2 linked regions of the Cohaesibacter sp. ES.047 genome follow. The protein of the gene in region 1 interacts with the protein of each later gene in a pairwise test. Links are inferred from orthologs where the notes say so. Each region holds a gene or a part of one and is shown on either strand. Other genes may lie near its edges.

Region 1 (10,070 bases):
TCAGGGCTTTTGCAGAGGCAATCAGCGGGATCCTGTTCATGATCGCGCTGCAAAGGCTGCCCTTGCCCAACGTATCTGCGCTTCTTCTGACCATTCCGCTGGTTACAACTGCCTCGGCAGCGATCTTTCTGGGTGAAACGGTCGGCATCCGGCGCTGGACCTCAGTCCTTGTCGGCATGCTCGGTGTGCTTGCCATCGTCCGACCGGGACTTGAGGGCTTCAACTTCTATTCCCTGTTCGTGCTGGGTGCTGTCGCGGCTGCTTCGACGCGCGATCTGATTGCGCGCAAGATCCCCAGCGGCTCTTCCCTTTGGGTCGTAACGATGACGACCATGACCTTTTCCTGTCTGGCTGGTGCCGTTCTGGGGACGAGCGAAGGTTGGGTGCCTGTGGGGACTTCCCCCTTGATTGTTCTTTCAGCAGCGGCGATCTTCCTCACCCTTGGTCAGTTTCTCGTGGTCATCGCCATGACCCACGGAGAAGTCTCTGTGGTTTCGTCCTTCCGATATATTTCGATGCCGATATCGCTGTTCTATGGCTATATGATCTGGGGCCACATTCCCGATGCGCTCACATGGCTCGGTATCATTCTCATCCTGTCAGCTGGTATTTATACCATGTACCGCGAACGTCAGATTCAAAAGATCAAGCGGCGGGAGCAAGAAATACTGGCATCCCACGGACCGGTCTGATAGCGATAGGCAACCATGGCGACACTCCACCGCAGGGACTCTGCGCATTGATTTGATGCATGTCTCGCTGGATTGTTGCCGTCTGCCTCATTCCGCGCGACCGCCCGGTTGCACCCTGGAGACACCAAATGACCACCGCAGTTGACCGCCCGCCAGCCCCGTCCGGCGCGCTCAGTCCTTCTCTTGCGATTCTGGTTGCCGTGACGGCGATCAACCCGCTCGCGCTCAACATCTATGTCCCCTCGATGCCCAGCGTGCAGGATACGTTCGCGGCGCCGGCCTCGATTGTCCAGTTGACCCTTTCGCTTGGCTTGGTCGGCACGGCCCTCATTCAGATTGTCGTGGGTCCGATGTCGGATCAGTTCGGGCGGCGCCCGGTGCTTCTCACCGGCCTTGTCTTTGCGCTCATAGCCTCGGTTTACTGCGCTGTAGCGGGCAGTATAGAGGGGCTGATTATCGGACGGATCATCCAGATCGCAGGCGGGGCGGCAGGGCTTGTGTTGGGACGCGCCATTGTGCGCGACCTGCACGAACCGAAAGACGCGGCAAGCATGCTGGGCTATGTCACGATGGGCATGGCGATGGCACCAATGGTTGCTCCGACGATCGGCGGTATGCTTGATGACTTCTTCAACTGGCGCGCCGGTTTCGTCTTCTCTTCTGTCATCACCGCGATTGTGCTCGTTGCCAGTTGGTACACCTTGCCTGAGACAAACGTGAACCGTGGGTCTGCCAGCTCGTTGGGGGCCTTTGGCCGCGACGTTCGCGAACTGGTCACAATGCGGACGTTCTGGATCTACACCATGACCATCTCGTTCGTCGGTGCCACCTTCTTTGCCTTTGTGGGCGGTGCACCCTATGTCGGGGATCACATTTTCGGCCTGTCGAAAACCCAGTACGGTCTGTTCTTCATGCTGGTTGCGATCGGCTATGCTGTTGGGAACTACATTTCGGGCCGCTTCGCTTCTCGCGCGGGGCTTTTTCGCATGATTCTGCTGGGCAGCCTGCTCACAGCCATTTTTTGCTTCGCGATTGTTCTGCTCAGCCTGATTGGCATCGAGAACGCGCCCATGCTCTTTGGCGCCATGTTCTTTGTCGGCTTAGGCAATGGGCTGGTGTTTCCCAGCTGTATTGCAGGGGTGGTCAGCGTCAACCCTCGCCTTGCGGGCAGTGCGTCGGGCCTGTCGGGTTGCATCATGATGGGCATTAACGCGGCCTTCAGCTATTTTGTCGCGTTTCTGCTCAGCGACAGCCTGTTGCCCATGGCCTTGTTGATGACGGCTTCGGCGGTTGTCGCGGTAGGCTTTTCGCTGCTTGTGCCGCGCTCAGTCGATTAAACTGGCGCGACACAGAAACGACTTTACTCAATAACGATCTTTGGCGCTGCTTTGACCGCGCCCTCGAGTGATTGCGCGACTGTCGTTGCGATGGCGCGATAGATCGTGCCGAACTCGCCCTCGGGTTCGATGGCGACAATCGGTTGACCATCGTCTGAGCGTTCTCTGATCTCCATGTGCAACGGGATTTCACCCAAAAATGGCACGTCGATATCGCTGGCCGTTGCGTGCGCGCCACCGTGGCCGAAAATGTCATGCTTGGAGCCGCAATCCGGGCAGAGGAAGTAGCTCATGTTCTCGACAAGGCCGAGGATGGGAATGCTCACCTTGCGGAACATCGCGATGCCCTTGCGCGCATCAATGAGCGCCAGATCCTGCGGTGTCGAAATGATGACCGCGCCCGACAAAGGCACCTGCTGGGCCATGGTGAGTTGAATGTCTCCGGTCCCCGGTGGCATGTCGACGACAAGAACATCGAGCTCCCCTTCCATATCCCATGCGACATCTCGCAACATCTGGGTGAGCGCCGAGACCACCATCGGACCACGCCAGACCATGGGGGTGTCTTCCTCGACAAGAAGGCCTATGGACATGGCCACAAGACCATGAGCCTTGAGCGGCTTGAGGATCCGCGTGCCGGGATAGGTTTCGGGCTTTTCGGTGATACCGAGAAGGCGCGGAATGGACGGACCATAGATATCCGCATCAAGGATGCCGACCTTGAGGCCGTTGGCCTGCATGGCCAGCGCCAGATTGACGGCTGTGGTCGACTTGCCGACGCCGCCCTTGGCCGAGTAGACGGCAACGATGTCCTTCACACCCTTGACTTCGAGTTTGGCAGGACCGCCGCCTTGCTGTGGTCGCGCAGGGCGCTGCGCAGCAGCCGACGGTGCCGGTTTAGCCGCACCGGTACTAGAGCCGGGCGCCCGTTCTGCCGTGAGGGCCACCATGACCTTTTCAACCCCATCCAGAGACTTGACCAGATCCTCGGCCTGTTTGCGCACAGGTTCCATGTCATCGGCCTTTTCGGCCGCCACGGATAGGGAGAACATGACCGACCCGTCCTTGATGAAAATATCCGACACCATGCCAGCCGAGACGATATCGCCCTGACTGCCGGGCAAGGTGATGGTCTGAAGTTGTTGCTGAATGACTTCTTTGGTTAGGGGCTTGCTCACTTTGCGATCACTCTTGCTGTTCCAGAACACGGGGGGCTGACCTCACTTTGTGGTGTGGACGATCCGGCGGTTATCCGGAGATGATGGTGACATTTTCGGCTATTCGCGCGCGAAGCTGCAGCCAGGCCTTGAAAAACCGGTTTCTATCTTTCATAGCTGGAACTTTCCGGGCCCCGCGTCAAGGGGTTGGGACGGATTTGTGTCCTCCACCAAGGCCCGCACAGTTCCCTTCGAAAGGCTACCATGAAACCAAGTCCTGAAGACCTCCAACGACTGGATTCTCTCGCCGTTGATTACGCGGCACGGCTGATGGAGGGCGAGACCCCTGAAGGTGCGTCCAATCGCTGGGCGCACAGAACGCTCGGGGTTGTCCTGGCTGGCGGGCAATCACGCCGCATGAACGGTATCGACAAGCCACTCCTCGAAATTGCCGGTGAAACCCTGTTGTCTCGCGTGGTCAGTCGCCTCTCCCCGCAAGTCGGCGGGATCGTGATCAGCGGCAACGATGATCTCTCACGCTTTGGAACCGCACACCCCGTTCTCGCGGATGGCATATCCGGTCATTTGGGTCCACTGGCGGGAATTCTGGCCGCGATGCGCTGGGCCGAGGTCAACGCCGCTCATGTCCTCTGGGTCATCAGCACTGCGGCAGACACACCCTTTTTCCCGCACGACCTGGTGGACCGGCTGATCATGGCCATGGGAGGCCCCGGCCCTGCGATCACTCTGGCCCAATCCGGCGATCAGATCCATCCCACATTTGCACTCTGGCCGGTGGCTCTGGCCGATGACATAGAGCGCTATTTGAATGCGGGCGACCGTAAACTGCGGGCTTTTGCCGCTCAGCACATCAACAGCTGTGCAGTGTTTCAGGGCATGATGATTGACGGCTTGGAGATCGATCCCTTCTTCAACCTCAACAGCCCCGATGATATCGAAGTTGCCGAAGCCATTGCAGCCGGACTTGCCGAGCAAAGCGCGTAGACAGACTGTATCAAGAACACAAACAAGATAGAAAAGCCAAACACGTTATGGACAAATCCTTTCAAGATTTTCGCTGGTATGGACATCGGGTCTTCGGCGTAACGGGCTGGAAGAACTCCGGCAAGACGACACTCGCCACCCGCCTCATTGCCGAGCTAACAGCGCGCGGCTATCGCATTTCCTCGGTTAAGCATGCGCACCACAATTGCGACATCGACAAGGAAGGCACCGACAGCTATCGGCATCGTGAGGCCGGTTCGGGCGAAGTGGCGTTGGTCGCGGCAGGCAAGCGCTGGGCGATCATGCATGAAGCGCGCGATGATGAAGAGACGAGCCTAGGTGAGATTCTACCTCGCCTTGCCCCTTGTGATCTGGTTCTTGTTGAAGGCTACAAGACAGAGCCTTTTCCAAAGATTGAAGTGCGGCGTGCTGACGCCAAGCACACCACCCCCATTGCGCCTGACGACAACAGGATCGTCGCTGTTGCCAGTGACCAGCCCGAATTGCTTGAGGATGCTGCGGGGCTCGATTGCTTCCAGATCGATGATGTAAAAGGCATGGCTGACATGATTGTCGAACAGATGGGCCTCGAGGTGGCGCGCGCCGATGGCGCGCATTAACGTGCCTTTGCGTGAGCAATCAGCCCCCTTCGTGGTCAGCTTTGCTGGCATGAAACTGGATCGATTGGTCTAGGGCAATTCACTGCAAATTCTTTGCAGGTACCACTTGAACCTGCCTAATTGCTAAGCAAAGCGGGCAGGTTCAAGTGAGCTGAGGCGACGCCGCCGCAATCACATCAATCACTTTTCCCAAGAATACCGCATATGGTTTCACATAGCTTTGCCTAAACGCGCTTTTCTTTCAGAGAAGGCTAGATTTTAGGCGAAATTGATTGCTATTCTCAAATATGCGGGATTGTCTGTTGTCAAAAGACTTAAAATAATGGGATTATGCCTTCACGCGGCTTAACACCGCCAAATCCAGAGAAACCTAAAACAGGTCTTGATATTGTAGAGCGGTCTTCGGAAATGGGTTCCGTGATTGGCTCGCCACGCAATATGTTAAAGGGAAAATCGCATGCGTCTCCTGAAAAAACTCGCGCTCACTGCTGCTGCTGTCATGATGGTAGCCGGTGGCGCTCAAGCTGCTGACAAAATCCTCATTGGGACCGAGGGTGCCTACCCTCCGTTCAACGAACTGACATCCGACGGTAAACTGGTCGGCTTCGATATCGATATGGCCAATGCGCTGTGCGAAGAAATGAAAGCCGAATGTGAATTCGTTATTCAGGATTGGGATGGCATGATCCCGGGCCTGATCGCCGGCAAATTTGACGCCGTGATCGCGTCCATGTCCATCACCCCGGATCGCTTGAAGAAAGTTGACTTCTCCAAGAAGTATTACAACACCCCGGGCGGTCTTGCTGTTCTCAAGGACTCCGACATCACGAGTGCTGATCCTGCTGCGCTTGAAGGCAAAATTATCGGTGCACAGTCTTCCACCACCCATTCCAACTTCGCCGAACAGAAATTGCCGGGCATCGAGCTGAAACTCTATCCGACCACCGACGAATATAAACTCGATCTGGAATCCGGTCGTCTTGACGGTGTTGTTGACGATATCGTGCTGCTGTCCGATTGGGTGAATTCCGATACTGGCACCTGCTGCAAAGTGGTCGGGTCTTTCCCGATCGTGCCGGAAATTCATGGCGAAGGCGCAGGCATCGCTGTTCGCAAGGGCGAAACCGAGCTGGCTGACAAATTTTCCGATGCCATCGCCGCCATCCGCGAAAACGGCAAATACAAGGAAATCAACGACAAATACTTCACATTCGACGTTTACGGCGAATAAGACAGTTTGTTGAAGACAGTGCCCGGCGGTATCACCCGCCGGGCTTTTTACAGGTACGCAGTATTGATGACAGACTATCTCACCTTGTTGTCCTATGGACCAGATGGTTGGGGCGACGAAATTGTTTCGGGTGTTCTTGTCACGGTGTTCTTGGGGCTTGCAACCCTGCCAATCGGCTTGGTGCTGGGGTTTTTCCTTGCTCTGGGTATCAATGCCAAAGAAAAGACCGTACAGGCCAGTGCCAAGATCTTCACAACGATATTCCGGGGCCTGCCTGAACTGCTCACCTTGTTCATCGTCTACTATGGCGGTCAGATCCTCATAAATCTCCTGTTCCAGAAGGTCTTCGGGATCCACGTCGAAGTGAATTCGTTTGTCGCTGGCATGATCGCCCTATCCTTCGTCTTTGCCTCCTATTCGAGTGAGGTCTTCCTGTCAGCCTTCAAGGGGATCAATCAGGGACAATATGAAGGGGCCTTTGCGTTGGGGTTATCCTGGCCCAAGACCATGCGGCTTATAATCATACCTCAGTTGATCAAACTGGCCCTTCCCGGCCTTTCCAACCTGTGGCTGATCATGCTCAAGGAAACATCGCTTGTCTCGGTCATTGGTCTTGCCGATACCATGCGTCAGACCGGTCTTGCGGCGCGGAATACCAAAGAAGCCTTTCTGTTCTTCTCCATTGCCTGCCTGATCTATCTAGCGCTCACCTTCCTGTCTTCGGTCGGCCTTGAGCGCATCGAAAAGCGGGTACGGCGCGGTGAGGTGCGGTCATGAACACCGAACCCTATATCTCTAGTGGCCTGATCGAGGCGCGGCGCGCTCCGGACGCCATCCGAGGCAAGCTCCTGACAAAAAGCCGGGTTTCCGGACTCTTCATGCTCGCTGCATGGGGTGCCTTCTTCATTGGCATCGTCTGGTTTCTTTACAGCTCCTATGACGCCGACTACATGGCGCGTTACGCGCCCAAGTATGTGGCCGGTTTTTGGACCACGCTCCAACTCGTCTTTTTATCACTCGTGCTTGGCGGCCTTATTTCCTTGCCCATCGCCTTTGGGCGTATGTCGTCAAACCTGCTGCTCAACCGACTATCGTTCGCCTATATTTACTTCTTCCGTGGCACGCCGCTGCTAGCGCAGCTTTTTCTGCTCTATTACGGCTTTGGGCAGTTTCGACCCTTCTGGCAAGACCTTCATCTGTGGTGGCTGTTCCGTGACAGCTGGTCCATCGCGCTGCTGTCGTTCACCCTGAACACCGCTGCCTATCAGGCAGAGATCCTCAGGGGCGCGATCATGAACGTGCCGCGTGGCCAGATCGAGGGGGCCAAGAGCCTTGGTCTTCCCAAACTGGTGACCTTTTTCAAGGTGATCCTGCCGCAGGCTCTGATTGTTGCGCTGCGTCCCTATGGCAACGAGATCATTCTCATGGTCAAGGGCTCTGCCGTGGTATCCATCATCTCGGTTTATGATCTGATGGGTGAGACACGCCGCGCCTTCTCCCAGACCTATGACTTTCAGGCCTATATCTACGCGGCGATCTTCTATCTGCTGTTTGTCGAGATCATGCGGCGGTTGTGGGATATTATGGAAGACCGTCTGACGCGCCATTTGCGGCGGGACGGCTAGGGTCGAAACTTTCCCAGCAAGGGGCACTCCCCCGCGTTGCCGCAGGGTGTGGCATACACCCCAACTGGCACCGTCCCGGCGCTGATATCCCTGTTCTGATCTTTTAAACCAGCTTGTTGGCGATCAGGGAGTTGCCCATCGCTTCTGTCATTTCGCGCAAGGGGATCAGGTCTCGTCCAAGCATCGATTTCGCCAATGATGCGTCAAGATGATGCCACTCACCAATACGGTCGCGCACCGAGCGCGTCTGGGCATCGAACATCGACATCAGACTGACGAGCAAGGCCGGGACAGTGCGGGTCGGCAAAGCCTTGGCGTAGGCGGGAAACAGCTCAGCCAGCAGTTTGGCAACGTCGGCCATCAGAACCGGGTTTCCTGCCGCAAGGATGCGCTGGCCTTTCGCCTCTTCCTGTTGCAGGGCCAGAACATGCAGTCGGGCCGCATCACGCACATCGACACAGTTGAAGCTGATTTTCGGGGATCCGGGGAAACCGCCCTTCATCATTTTCTGGATGACGGCACCCGACGTGCCCGGATCTTCGTCGAGCATTGGCCCCAGAATCAAACCGGGATTGACGACCGACAAATCCTGTTCCCGTCCAGCGGCTTGCATGAGCTGCCAAGCTGTGCGCTCTGCGAGCGTCTTGGACCGGAAATAGGGAACCATATCCGGCGCATCCGGGTTGGACCAATCCTCGGGGCCATACGATTTGACTTTGCCTTCTTTGCCATGCCCATAGCAGACAGAGGCCATTGACGACGTCAAAACGATATGCTTCACACCGCTCGCAAGAGCTGCTTCCAGCGCCCGTCTCGTTCCGTTCACCGCAGGCTTGATGACCTCGTTTTCCGGGTCCTTCGGAATGTAGGTTATGAAGGGAGAAGCTGCGTGAATAAGATAGTCCACGCCTGTCATGGCAACGGACCAATTTGCATCTTTCATCAGGTCGAGTTCAACAAACGTGAGCGCCTGATCATCCACACCAGCGGTTTTCATCGTCTGGCGCACATGATCAGCCTTGCTCAGGGAGCGAAGAGAACCGCACACCCGGTATCCCTCTTCAAGCAATTGTGCCACGATATGACCCCCCAGAAACCCCGATGCCCCCGTGACCAAGACCTGTGTGTCCGTTTTGTCCATAATTCTATTCCCCCTCGTAATATTCTAAACACTTGCCCAAAATCGTTGCCAATCAACCAGAATTTCGCTGCGAACCGGAGATCGACATTCTGACACTTTACATATATAATGTCATATTGTCACTTCAAGATTTTCCCGAACCATTTGTCTGCTTGATTTGGCCAAGAACAATGGACTAGAAGTCGACCATGACCAATACCCGATCAGATATCCTTGGTGCTGCCAAACAGTGCTTTCTGCTCTATGGCTTTCGCCGCAGCTCGATGGACGATATCGCGCAGACTGCGGGCATCTCCCGTTCGGCGATCTATCAGTATTTTTCCAACAAGGAAGACATCTTCTCGCATCTGCTTGATGTCGTGATCGAAGAAGCGTTTGACGCCGCCGAGCTAGCGCGATCTGAGACGAATAACCCTCATGAGGCCCTTGCATGCTATCTGGTCGGCTACATGCTCTACTACTATGATCTTGTCATGACCGGACCGCATTCAGATGAGCTGTTCGAGCAGAACCGGTCTCTGGGCGTTGAAAAATCTCAAGCCGCCCGTCTGCGGCTGGCCATACGGCTCAACAGCCTGATGGGCCGAGACCAGGAGGACGAAATGGGTACGGTGCTTGTCCGCTCAGCGGAAGGCATCAAAATGTTAGTAAAAAGCAAAGAGGAATTGGAGCGCCAGCTTCGTTGTCTGGTCAATCTCTTTATTTGACCGTTTGGCCCAGCCTTGGGTTTTTATTCGGACCGAGCACTTGGTCATGTGTGTGATCGAGAACAGACGACGCGCCCTTCTCCCAACTGTATCCGCAGATTATTCTCAAGCTCTCGACCTTGAACCGATCAGGCTGACGGTTCGATGTGATATCTTGCCCCATAACGACAGCCGGTTGCTTCAATCAGCGTCATAGGGTCATTTTGCCCTGCTAACTCCTCGCCAAACACATTTTATCAGTGACATTTCTGGCTCACCTTGCTAGGTCAGACACCCGAGACCCATCCAATTCAGATCTTAAGTCGAGACCACCATGCCAGACCTTCTGCTTGAGCTTTTTTCCGAAGAAATCCCGGCCCGAATGCAGCGCCGCGCTGCTGACGATTTGCAAAAGCTGATCACCGGCGGTCTCGTGGAAGCCGGTTTGACCTATGAAGGAGCGCGCGCCTATGTGACGCCGCGCCGACTGACGCTGACTGTCTCGGGCCTGACCGCTTCGTCTCCGGACATTTCGGAAGAGCGCAAGGGACCGCGCGTGGGTGCTCCGGAAAAGGC
Region 2 (10,173 bases), 2.0 Mb from region 1 along the record:
GTGTTCTGATGGAAAAGCAGACGTTGGATTTGATTTTGCTGGATATTCGCCTGCCCGACGGCGATGGCTTGTCTCTGATGAGCGAATTGCATTCAAAATACGACGTTGCGGTCATATTGGTGACCAGCAAGGGAGAAGAGGCCGATCGCATTATCGGGCTGGAGCTTGGAGCTGACGATTACGTGACCAAACCCTTCTCTCTTCGGGAGCTGGAGGCAAGAATTCACTCTGTCTTGCGCCGAACCCTGAAACGTTCAGAGCCCAAACCGATTGTTGGCGTGAAACAATTCGCCGGCTGGTCTATCGATTTGGACGGGCATCGTCTGACGAACCCGGCAGGAGAGTTGACGCGCCTCACCCATGCGGAATTTCAATTGCTTGCCATGTTGATAAAGAGTGCAGGGCGCGTGCTTTCCCGGTCTGACCTGATCACGGCCATTGGCGGGCATGAATGGAACCCAAATGATCGCACCATCGATGTCCTGATCCGTCGATTGAGAAGCAAGATCGAGCCCAACCCGAGAAAGCCCAGCTACATCATGACCGAATATGCATTGGGCTATTATTTCGCTGAAAAAGTGTCTCATACCAAGGGCGTGAAGTTCTGACTCTTTAGGGATTCCATTTTTAGCACTGGCGTGATTCAACATGGCAAAGGAGATTTTGCCATGTCTGCCGCTTTGATTCTTAGCGATGCTTTTGACGCCGATAGTTTGCGCCGTCTTGCCAAAGGATGCCGCAATGCCAAACAGAGCCGCCGCCTACTGGCCATTGCGGCTGTCTATGACGGCATGAACCGTGCTGATGCCGCCAAAGTCGGCGGTATGGACCGCCAGACTTTGCGAGATTGGGTTCTTCGCTTCAATGAGCAAGGCACCGATGGTCTTGTCGACATCAAAGCAACCGGCGCTCCCATGCGCTTGAGCCCAGAACAGCTCGAAGAGTTTGTTGCTATCGTTGAAACCGGTCCTGATCCTGAGAAGGACGGCGTCTCTGTCTGGCGTAGCCAGGATCTGGTGCGTGTGATCCAAGAGCGGTTTGGGGTCTCCTACAAGGAACGTGGAGTACGGGATCTTTTGCGCCGCATGGGGTATGTGCGCATATCTGGTCGACCTCAACATCCAGAACAAAAGCCTGAAGTCATTGATGCTTTCAAAAAAACTTCTCCGCAACGTTGGCAGCGCATGTAGGCCATTTGCCAAAGAACAAGCCCATCGAGATTTGGTGGCAAGATGAGGCTAGGCTTGGTCAGAAGAATGGACTGGCCCGACTATGGGCAAAAAAGGGAACCAGACCACGTCTGCCAGCCGATCAGCGATATAAAAATGCCTATCTGTTCGGTGCAATATGTCCAGCGCGTGGCGTTGGCGCGGGATTGATGATGCCTTTTGCAAATACACAGGCCATGCAAATGCACCTCGAAGAAGTCTCAAGGACAGTGGCGCGCGGCGCTCATGCCGTGGTGCTGATGGATCGTGCCGGATGGCATACGACAAGCAGACTCAACGTGCCCAAGAATATCACCATCCTCCTGTTGCCTTCCAAATCACCGGAACTGAACCCAGTTGAGAATATTTGGCAGTATCTGCGCGGTACCTTCCTGTCCAATCGGGTCTTCGAAGACTATGCCGCCATTCTTGATGCTGGTTGCCAAGCATGGAAGAGCCTCTCCGCCAACCCAACCATCATCCATTCAATAGGTATGAGAAAATGGGCTCAAGAAGGTCAGAATTAAATGCCGTTGGTATCAAGCCTGAAGTCTAGACGCTTTGGGGCGGTCGGGACGAAAGCCAAAAAGAAAGGCATGAGCGGGCCTGAGGTTATGCGCTGTCTTGCGTCGTATTTTTCTCAAAGGGCTTGAGTTCCTCTCTGGACTGCCTGAGGAAATCTTGCAAATTCTCATCCAGATTGTCCTGGATTTGCGTTGCCAGATTGATCAGATCAGCCCCGTCGCCGCTCTCCGCTGCCTTTTCCGCAGCCTTGGCCAAGCCGTTGATCCATCTTGCGCCCACATGAGCGGATGCGCCCTTGATGCGGTGGGCGAGGGCGCTCGCTTCCTCGTAGTTCTGAGCGTGAGCCGCGTGAAACAGCTTGTCGGCGAGACCGGGCATTTCCGAGAGGAATAGCTCCAACACCCGGTGCGCACCTTCGATGCCAAGATCCTGTGCCTGCTCGGTCAGAGGACTGAGGCGATCGGCACCTGCCGGAGGCTTGCTACTGCGGGGAGCCAAGCCGATGGAGACGGCAATTGCATGTTCCAATTCTCTCAGCACATAAGGTTTTCCTACAAAGCCATCAAAGAGAATTTCACCCACATTGAGCCGTCTTGCGATCATGAAATCTGCCGTAACAGCCACAATGGGTACCGTGGCATTCATTTCGTCATCCAGTGAGCGGATCCTGCGGGCAGCTTCGATACCATCAAGTTCTGACATCGAAAGATCCATCAGGATCACGTCATAGATGTTCAGGCTTGCCTGTTGCAGCGCATCCAGCCCATTCGAAACCAGATCAATTGAGTGGCCCGCTTTCTCCAACATCGTTTGCACGATCAGAGCATTGACTGAATCGTCTTCCGCAACAAGGATAGTCAGAGGAGGCAGGTCATCATCTTCAGTCGCCAAGAGCTTGACGTCTTCGCATCGTTCATCGCAGGAAACCGGAAGATGGACCGTGAAGACAGTGCCGCCCTGTTCCGGGCATTGCACGCTGATCGTGCCGCCAAGAAGGTCAAGATAGCCCTTGCAGATGGCCAGTCCCATGCCGGATCCGCCAAACCGGCGTGCCATACTGTTGTCGGCCTGAGTGAAGGGTTCAAACAGCGTCGCCTGTGCCTCCTTGTCGATGCCGATGCCGCTGTCCTTGACGACGATTTCCAGATAGTGGCTGAAATCCTTGCTCTGCTTTTCATTCAGATCCACACACAGGGAGACTTCACCCTCCTTTGTGAATTTGACAGCATTGCTGAGAAGGTTTTGCAGGATTTGTACCAACTTGGCTTGGTCGGTGATGATGATATCGGGCACGTTAGGGGACACGACACGCGTGTAGACGAGGCTCTTTTCATGCGCGGTAGAAACAATGGTTGCTTCAGCGGCCTCGATCTGCTCGGTCAGGGAGAAGGGCACCTCTTCAATCTCAGCCCGTCCACTTTCGATGCGAGAATAGTCGAGCAGATCATCGAGCAACCGGCGCAACAGCATGCCGGACTGTGTCAAGGCACTGAGCCACTGCCTCTGTTCGCTTGTAACCTGACTTTCCTTGAGCAACTGAGCGGTGCCCAGAATTCCGTTGAGAGGCGTCCGGATTTCATGGCTCATTCTGGCAAGGAACGCCGTCTTGGCATGGTTCATCCGGCCTGCATAATCGATCAGTTCAATCCGCAACTCATTGATGCGCTGATTGAGACGCATTTCTTCCAGCGACCGGATTCGTAGTCTTTCCAGCGCGTCAGCAATGGCATGCAGTTCGTTCCTGCTCGTATCGGTTTTTATCGGGACCTGCAGATCGCCCTTGTTCATTCGGGCCACATCCAACGCCAGAGCTCTCAAAGGCAAGGAAAGCCGAAGCCTGACGAACCTTACGGTGAGGAAACCAAACGCCAGGCTAACCAGCAGGACGATCGCAGAAATGGCCCCGAGCAGAAGGGCTCTTTGCCGCTTTTCTTCTGCATAGGCAACTTCGTCATCAAGACTGCTGTATCCGATACCCAAAATGGACCCATAGGCTTCCAGACAGTTTTCGGACCATGCCTTGGCGTCATAGGCAGGCTTGCCGGAGCCCGATAGCCCGTTCAGCACTCTATCCATGACGAACTGCGTTTTGTGGGTCATTTTTCTGCCGTCAAGAACGCTCTGCTTCAACCAGAAGTCATCGGGATAATGTGAGGCGATCCTGTCAAGGCTGTTCCACAATTCTCGATAGGCACCCACATCCTCTCTCCAACGCTTCCTCTCTATGGGCGTAAGGGGTTTGTCATTCTGTACGGCTGGCCGGAAACGGGAGCATTGGCGGGCATAGCGATCACGAATGGCGTAGGAAAGCTCCCTGACCGTGACGAGATCGCTGAGATTGTTGTCGACGGTGCGCAATCGAGTGCCGACAATGTTGCTGGCACCAAGAATGGTGTCCGCATAGGCATAGATCATCTGACGCCATGGTTCGATGTTGATGACCGTGCGCTGATCGTACGGCTTTTCCAGTTCCGCATAGATTACCCGTTCTTGCTTCTTCAGGTGCTGATGGATCTCACTGAACTGCTGCAATAGCTCATCAACATTCGACAGGCCTGATTTCTTTAGGGATGCGACCGCTGTGCTATGAAGCCGGTTCAGATGGGCCAAGGAGCCGTCTACCGTTTTGCGCGGTTCCCGCTCCTGAATGAGCGCAACGCCGACGGTGCCGATTTCCACACGGCTCTTGGTCACCGTGCTGAAAAGCGTCCGGTCCAGCTCGGCGAGCTTCACAATGCGCTGATACGACGAAATATTGTGCCAGGCGAGCCCGGCAGCCATAATGGCAATGATGATGATGACGGAGACCGCGATCCATTGCAGAACAAGAACAGTCCGCGCAATAGAGTTTCTCAAAACAACTCTCCTGTGAATGGTGCAGTCATGGCCGTCATTGTGCGATTGGAAGGCGGAGGATCGGGGGGATGTGTGGCGCGACTGAAAACCGGCATCAACAGCCAACATGGGAGCCGTGCGGGCAGCGCATTTCATGCTAGAGTGATTGAATGAAAGAGCATTGATCACGATCAACGAGGTCGATTTCAATCTTCTGCTAAAGCTCTGAATTAACGATAAAATCAGCATTTACAAACGAGAATAATAACGGTCATGGCTACAGAAAACACGACGATGGGTAAGGCCCGTCTGCTGGAAATAGAAGGCGCAATTCGCCTGATCCAGGAACATATCGAGGGTTCGCAGGCGTATGAAACGGTTGCTCTTGCTGAGGCGCACGGCAGGGTCCTGGCCAAAGATGTGGTTTCAACCGTCAATGTCCCTCCCGCAGACGACAGCGCTATGGATGGCTATGCCTTGCGAAGCGACCGGCTTGATGAGGACGTGCCCAGCCTTTCATTGCCCATATTGCAGCGCATTCCGGCCGGCTATATCGGGGATGAAATGAAGAAGGAATCTGCTGCCCGGATCTTTACGGGCGCGGCGGTTCCCGCTGGAACGGATGCCGTGGTGATGCAGGAGATCTGTTCGGAGCAGGACGGCAAGGTGGAATTCAAGATGCCAGTCAAGGCGGGGAACAATATCCGCCGGGCAGGAGAAGACATTCAGGCTGGCGAAGTCATCCTTTCATCTGGATTGCGGATAGGGCCTGCGCATCTCGCACTTGCTGCCTCTGTCGGCGTTGCGCAGCTGACGGTCTTTAGGTCGGTCAAAGTGGCAATCCTTTCCACCGGGGATGAATTGCTCGAGCCGGGAGAGGAATTGCAAGCGGGCAAGAAATACAATTCCAATCGCTATGCTCTGATCGGTCTTCTGTCGCAGCTTGGGTGTGAGATCGTTGATTTCGGGCCAATCGAAGATACGCCTGAAGCCATCAAGGCCGCGCTGATCGAGGCGACCAATTCGGTCGATCTCATCCTGACGACAGGCGGTGTATCAGTTGGTGAAGAAGATCACGTGAAGGCTGCTCTGACTTCGCTTGGCGAGCTTCACATGTGGAAGCTGAATATCAAACCTGGTAAGCCCGTGGCCTTCGGAAGCGTTAACCAGACCCCTGTCATTGGTCTGCCGGGCAACCCTGTTGCAGCCTATATCACGTTCTGTTTGATTGCCGCGCCTACCATTCGTCACATTCAGGGGCGTAAGGATACGACCGCGTCGGTCTGGCGTCTTCCCGCTGGCTTTTCCCGTTCAAAACCGGGCAAGCGCCGTGAATATATCCGTGCGCGTGCGGTCGTCGGTGAGCACGGAACCATGGAAATCCAAAGCTTCCCTCAGCAGGGATCTGCGATCATGACGAGTGTTTGCTGGGCCAACGGTCTGGCAAACATTCCGGAAGGAAACACGGTTCAAGAGGGGGATATGCTCGATTTTCTGCCCTTTGAAACGCTGCTCGGCTGAGCCAGCTGTCTCTGTAAATGCCAAAACTGAATTGGAGCCGGTTGGTTGGAAACCGCACCGGCTTCAGCATTGGCCACCTGTCACAAGACAATCGGCTCATCGGCCATATCAATCGATTGACTAACCTAAAACAAGGGACAAACGGCCGGAAGGAAGCTTGGCTGCGTGATGGTCCTTCCGGCCGTTGCCCGCTCACCAATCGAGCGGAACCTTTACCGCGTGGAATAGGAGATGATGAAGCCGGCTCTACCGGCCGTCTGCATGAAAGGCTTTTTGGTATACTGAACAAAGACCGAGCCCAGCTTCATGCCTTCAATTTCGAGATTCTCGATGGGGCCGGACATCGCTTCCGTGTCTGCCCAAATCTCTCCCAGATAGCCCAAGTCGCTGTTTGGTTTATCGTAGTTGGTGCCATTCACACCGAACATATCCAACAACTCGTCATGAACCGATTGATAGGTCTGGGTCGGTGCTTTAGGCAGGTTCACATCACACGCTTTGTCGCCAAAGCGTTCCCCCAAAAAAAGCAACGCCTTTTGGCCATCGATCTCGCCCTCATAGGCATCGGTCATGAAGGGGACTTCCTTTTCCATTTGAAAGGATGTGAAGCCCATCTCTTCAAGCGGATCGCCGTCGAATGCACCAAAGCAAAGCTGGTTCGTCTTATCGAGCAGGCTTTCCGCGGCCACAACATTGGAAGGTGCCAGGACATTGGTGGCTGTAAGGGCAATGGCTGCGAGCGCCAAAGTCGTCGTTGTCTTCATTTTCATTTCTTTCTTGTCTTCAGAGTCTTATTCGAAATTGCGTAAGATCCAATCGAAAGCCCTAGCATGCCAGAGAGAAGTTGCGCCAACCTGACAATGCTCACCACCCCCTGAGGCTTCACTGAATATGACACTTTCTACAGAGCGGGCATTCGTGAGGCTCTTTTTGAACTCATCAACTTGCGACAGGGGAACGAAGTGGTCGATCTCACCGGCAAGGATCAGCACGTCACCCTTGATCTGATGGGCAACATTGGCGAGCGTGAAAGGACGTGCCGCGTCGACGAAGGCTTCCGGGCTCTGCACACCAAAGACCCATTGGCCATTTTCAAGCGCCCATGAAATGCCAGGCATTTTGGAATAGACGGGATGGTTGATCATGGGGCGAAACTTCTCGGCCACGGCGCCAAAGTCATACATCACGTCAAAGGCGATCACGCCGTCGATCCGGTCATCAAAGGCAGCAGCGCGTGGCGCAAGATAGCCCCCAAGGCTGATGCCCGTCAGGATGATCCGGTCATAGGCTGGATGCTTTTCAAGAAAATCATCAATGATGGCACTGGTTGGTTTTTCCCACTCGTGCGTGAAATACATTTGCTGCTCGCGCACCGGGCCAGACTGACCGGGGCCCTCATAAAGAAGCACGCTATATCCCCGCTCATTGGCAGCTTTGCCCATCATGAAATACAGCTCTTCCAAGGTGCCATCAAAGCCACCAACAATCATGATCAAGGGACGCTTCTCTCCGCCTTCTACAGGGAAGAAGATGCTTTTCAGAGAGCCGTTTTCATACGCGGTTTCATAGCGAAGATAAGCGATGGAATGATCATCCAGCCCCAGATCGAAACTGTCTATCTGTCTTTCCCAGGCAATAGCGCGGCGTTTATCCGTGGCAGACAAAAAGAACTCGGCCGTTCTCCAATAGGTGTGTGCCCGAAACCGGGCTAACCCACTGCTATTGGCATCGCCACACGCCTCTGCCAGATCTTCATTGTTCTGCGCAATGCGCGCAAAGGCGGCATACCAAGCATCGGCGTTGCCTGACGGGATGGTTGCGATCGCCTGCAGCACTTCGGCTATGTCTGCCGCGCCGGCACCGGCATCGCTCAGAACGCGCAGAGCCTGAAAGTGATAGGTTTGATCATCAAAGAGATGGCGAATGCCAAATGAAGGGGATGAATTTTCGTTAGAGCCTGACATGATCACGCCTCCGTATAACAGAAAAACAGCCGTATAGATCGCGCAAACGCAGCGTTGGTTTTTGATAAATTACGCCAATTTTTTGATTTTTCCCGCCATCTGCCGTATAGTCGAAACCAGACAGACCACAATGGAAACGCAAAATGTCCTCACTCAAAGCCCAGTCAGCCGCAGCCTTGTTTGATGCGCTCGTCGACCTCGCCTTAAAGGAAAACCTGATCTCCGCTTCGGAAGCGGTGCGTTTCCATCAAGCCACGGTGCGCAGACAGGACAGCGGCACCATTTCTCAAATAGAAGAGAAGCTTTTTCTCGACCTGCGGCCTCTTCTTGTCGAGCGTTGGGGTGGGCCAGAAGTGGGGGCGGTGTTGGCCTTGGGTGTGGATCTTTCCCGTCTTGGTACCATTGGTGAGCTGATCTTGCGCAGCGAGACGCCCCGGTCTGCCTTTTATCAGCTGTCCCGCTTCAATCGTTTGCTGTACCAGCGCTCATCCTTTGAGATACTCAATACGCCTCACCGTTTGATCATGACCCACAAGCATGCCTCAAGTGAGGAGAAGGCGACCCCTGAAGTCCGATTTGGGACGATCTGGGCTCTGGCCAACGTTGCACTTATTCCTGAGCAGGTCTTCGGCACCCCATTGTTTCCGATTTCAACCAGTTTTGACTTCCCCGCCCCTGATAACCTTGAGCCAATCCATCGCGTCTTTGGCTCTGCTGTGCTTTTTAACCAGTCGAGCGCGTCGATCACCTTTGATCAGGCCCGCCTGAAAGATATCCGCAATCCCATTTCTGTTGCCCTTTTCACAGCGCTGGAATCAGTCGCTGAAAAGGCGCTTGATCAGATCCCCGCCCTCGACAGTGTGGCTGCCTATGTTCGCCACCATGTCAAAGAACAGATGGCAGGCGCGGTCCTTCCTCAAAGCGCTGTAGCGTCTCTTCTGGGCATGTCCGTGCGTAGCCTACAAAGAAGGCTGATGCAGGAGGACATCTCTTTCAGGCAGATCGTGGATGACGTGCGTGCGGAAACGGCCCGCCACCTGCTGGCTGACGACAGGATCTCCTTGTCCGAAGTCGCCTTCCGGCTCGGCTATAGCGAGCAAGCGGCTTTCAATCACGCCGCGACGCGTTGGTTCGGAACGTCTCCAAGAGCGATGCGAAAAACGAGGACAAACGCATAGCGAAATCTGCTTGCTCCGAGAAGGCCGTTCCGCTCAGGTCTTCTAACATTTCACGCTAGTAGTTGTTTCACGGCATTGATCAGGAATTCATCCTCATAGTGAGCGGCTGCGAAAGACAGCCCTACCGGGCACCCGTTGGCCGCTAGCAGTGGGGCTGAGATTTCTGGAAGCCGCGCCACACCAGAAAAAGCGGTTATCGTCATGGTCCGGTCATAGAAATCCATAACCGCATCCATCGTGTTGAGCGTTCCCTTCTTCGGAGCGATGACAGGGGTCGTCGGAAAACAAATAACCGATCCTGGGGTAAGGTAAGCGTTGATCGCCGCAAAAAGTCGCTCACAATGCTCAAGGCTTTTCAGAGCTTCCTGCCTATTGAAAGACTGAACGTTGCCATAGGCCATGGAAAAGGTGAAACCGAGTTCCGGCTTTACCGTTTCAATCCAGTTTCCCACAGTGTTCTGGAATTCGAGCGTCTGCAAATCCCGTAGGGCCTTGAGATTGCAATCCCTGAGCTCGTATGCATTTTCGGTGATTTCGGAAAAGCTGACCGAGTGAACCGGAATGCCAGTTCGTCTGGATATTTCTTCAAGCTTCGCGTTGGCTTGATCCTGCACCTCAGGATCTGCGACACCGAGGGCATCGGTCAATACAAGAAGACGTTCGACTTCGGCTGGTTTCAGGCGTCCGCTGCGAAGGAGAACCTTCATAGGCATAGCGAGGTGAGCCAAACTATCCGCTAGAACGCCAACCGTGCTGACCGATGGCATGAAGGGGAGGACGCCGGCCTCCGATAGTCTATGAAGCGACGGTCTCATACCCCACAAACCGCATAGGCTGGCGGGTACCCGAATTGATCCACCTGAGTCAGTACAGATGGAGAAGTTCGCTATTCCATGCCCCACAGAAGATGCAGAGCCACTTGAAGATCCTCCGGGAATTCGA

The links.
Region 2: the proteins of mobA (region 1) and glp interact in binary tests that used the Escherichia coli proteins (3 or more experiments, as listed by UniProt). The link is inferred for Cohaesibacter sp. ES.047 from one-to-one orthologs.

What each region holds. Positions count from the first base shown.
Region 1 is NZ_LT907844.1:3,592,745-3,602,814, reverse strand. The notes cover bases 2,559-5,320. They hold mobA (molybdenum cofactor guanylyltransferase MobA), read left to right. Parts: upstream 2,559-3,450; coding sequence 3,451-4,191; downstream 4,192-5,320. Other genes in these bases: CPH65_RS16425 (ABC transporter substrate-binding protein), read left to right, coding at 5,269-5,320; mobB (molybdopterin-guanine dinucleotide biosynthesis protein B), read left to right, coding at 4,239-4,811; apbC (iron-sulfur cluster carrier protein ApbC), read right to left, coding at 2,559-3,207. Outside these bases: CPH65_RS16450 (DMT family transporter), read left to right, coding at 1-692; CPH65_RS16445 (multidrug effflux MFS transporter), read left to right, coding at 821-2,029; more of apbC, read right to left, coding at 2,053-2,558; more of CPH65_RS16425, read left to right, coding at 5,321-6,042; CPH65_RS16420 (ABC transporter permease), read left to right, coding at 6,109-6,819; CPH65_RS16415 (ABC transporter permease), read left to right, coding at 6,816-7,667; CPH65_RS16410 (aldehyde reductase), read right to left, coding at 7,771-8,808; CPH65_RS16405 (TetR/AcrR family transcriptional regulator), read left to right, coding at 8,997-9,515; glyS (glycine--tRNA ligase subunit beta), read left to right, coding at 9,829-10,070. UniProt on the Escherichia coli protein: Transfers a GMP moiety from GTP to Mo-molybdopterin (Mo-MPT) cofactor (Moco or molybdenum cofactor) to form Mo-molybdopterin guanine dinucleotide (Mo-MGD) cofactor.
Region 2 is NZ_LT907844.1:1,566,113-1,576,285, forward strand. Bases 4,101-6,965 are described here. They hold glp (gephyrin-like molybdotransferase Glp), read left to right. Parts: upstream 4,101-4,841; coding sequence 4,842-6,089; downstream 6,090-6,965. Other genes in these bases: CPH65_RS07035 (ATP-binding protein), read right to left, coding at 4,101-4,589; CPH65_RS07045 (hypothetical protein), read right to left, coding at 6,302-6,853; CPH65_RS07050 (S9 family peptidase), read right to left, coding at 6,881-6,965. Outside these bases: CPH65_RS07025 (response regulator transcription factor), read left to right, coding at 1-608; more of CPH65_RS07035, read right to left, coding at 1,821-4,100; more of CPH65_RS07050, read right to left, coding at 6,966-8,053; CPH65_RS07055 (AraC family transcriptional regulator), read left to right, coding at 8,197-9,231; CPH65_RS07060 (amidase family protein), read right to left, coding at 9,282-10,173. UniProt on the Escherichia coli protein: Catalyzes the insertion of molybdate into adenylated molybdopterin with the concomitant release of AMP.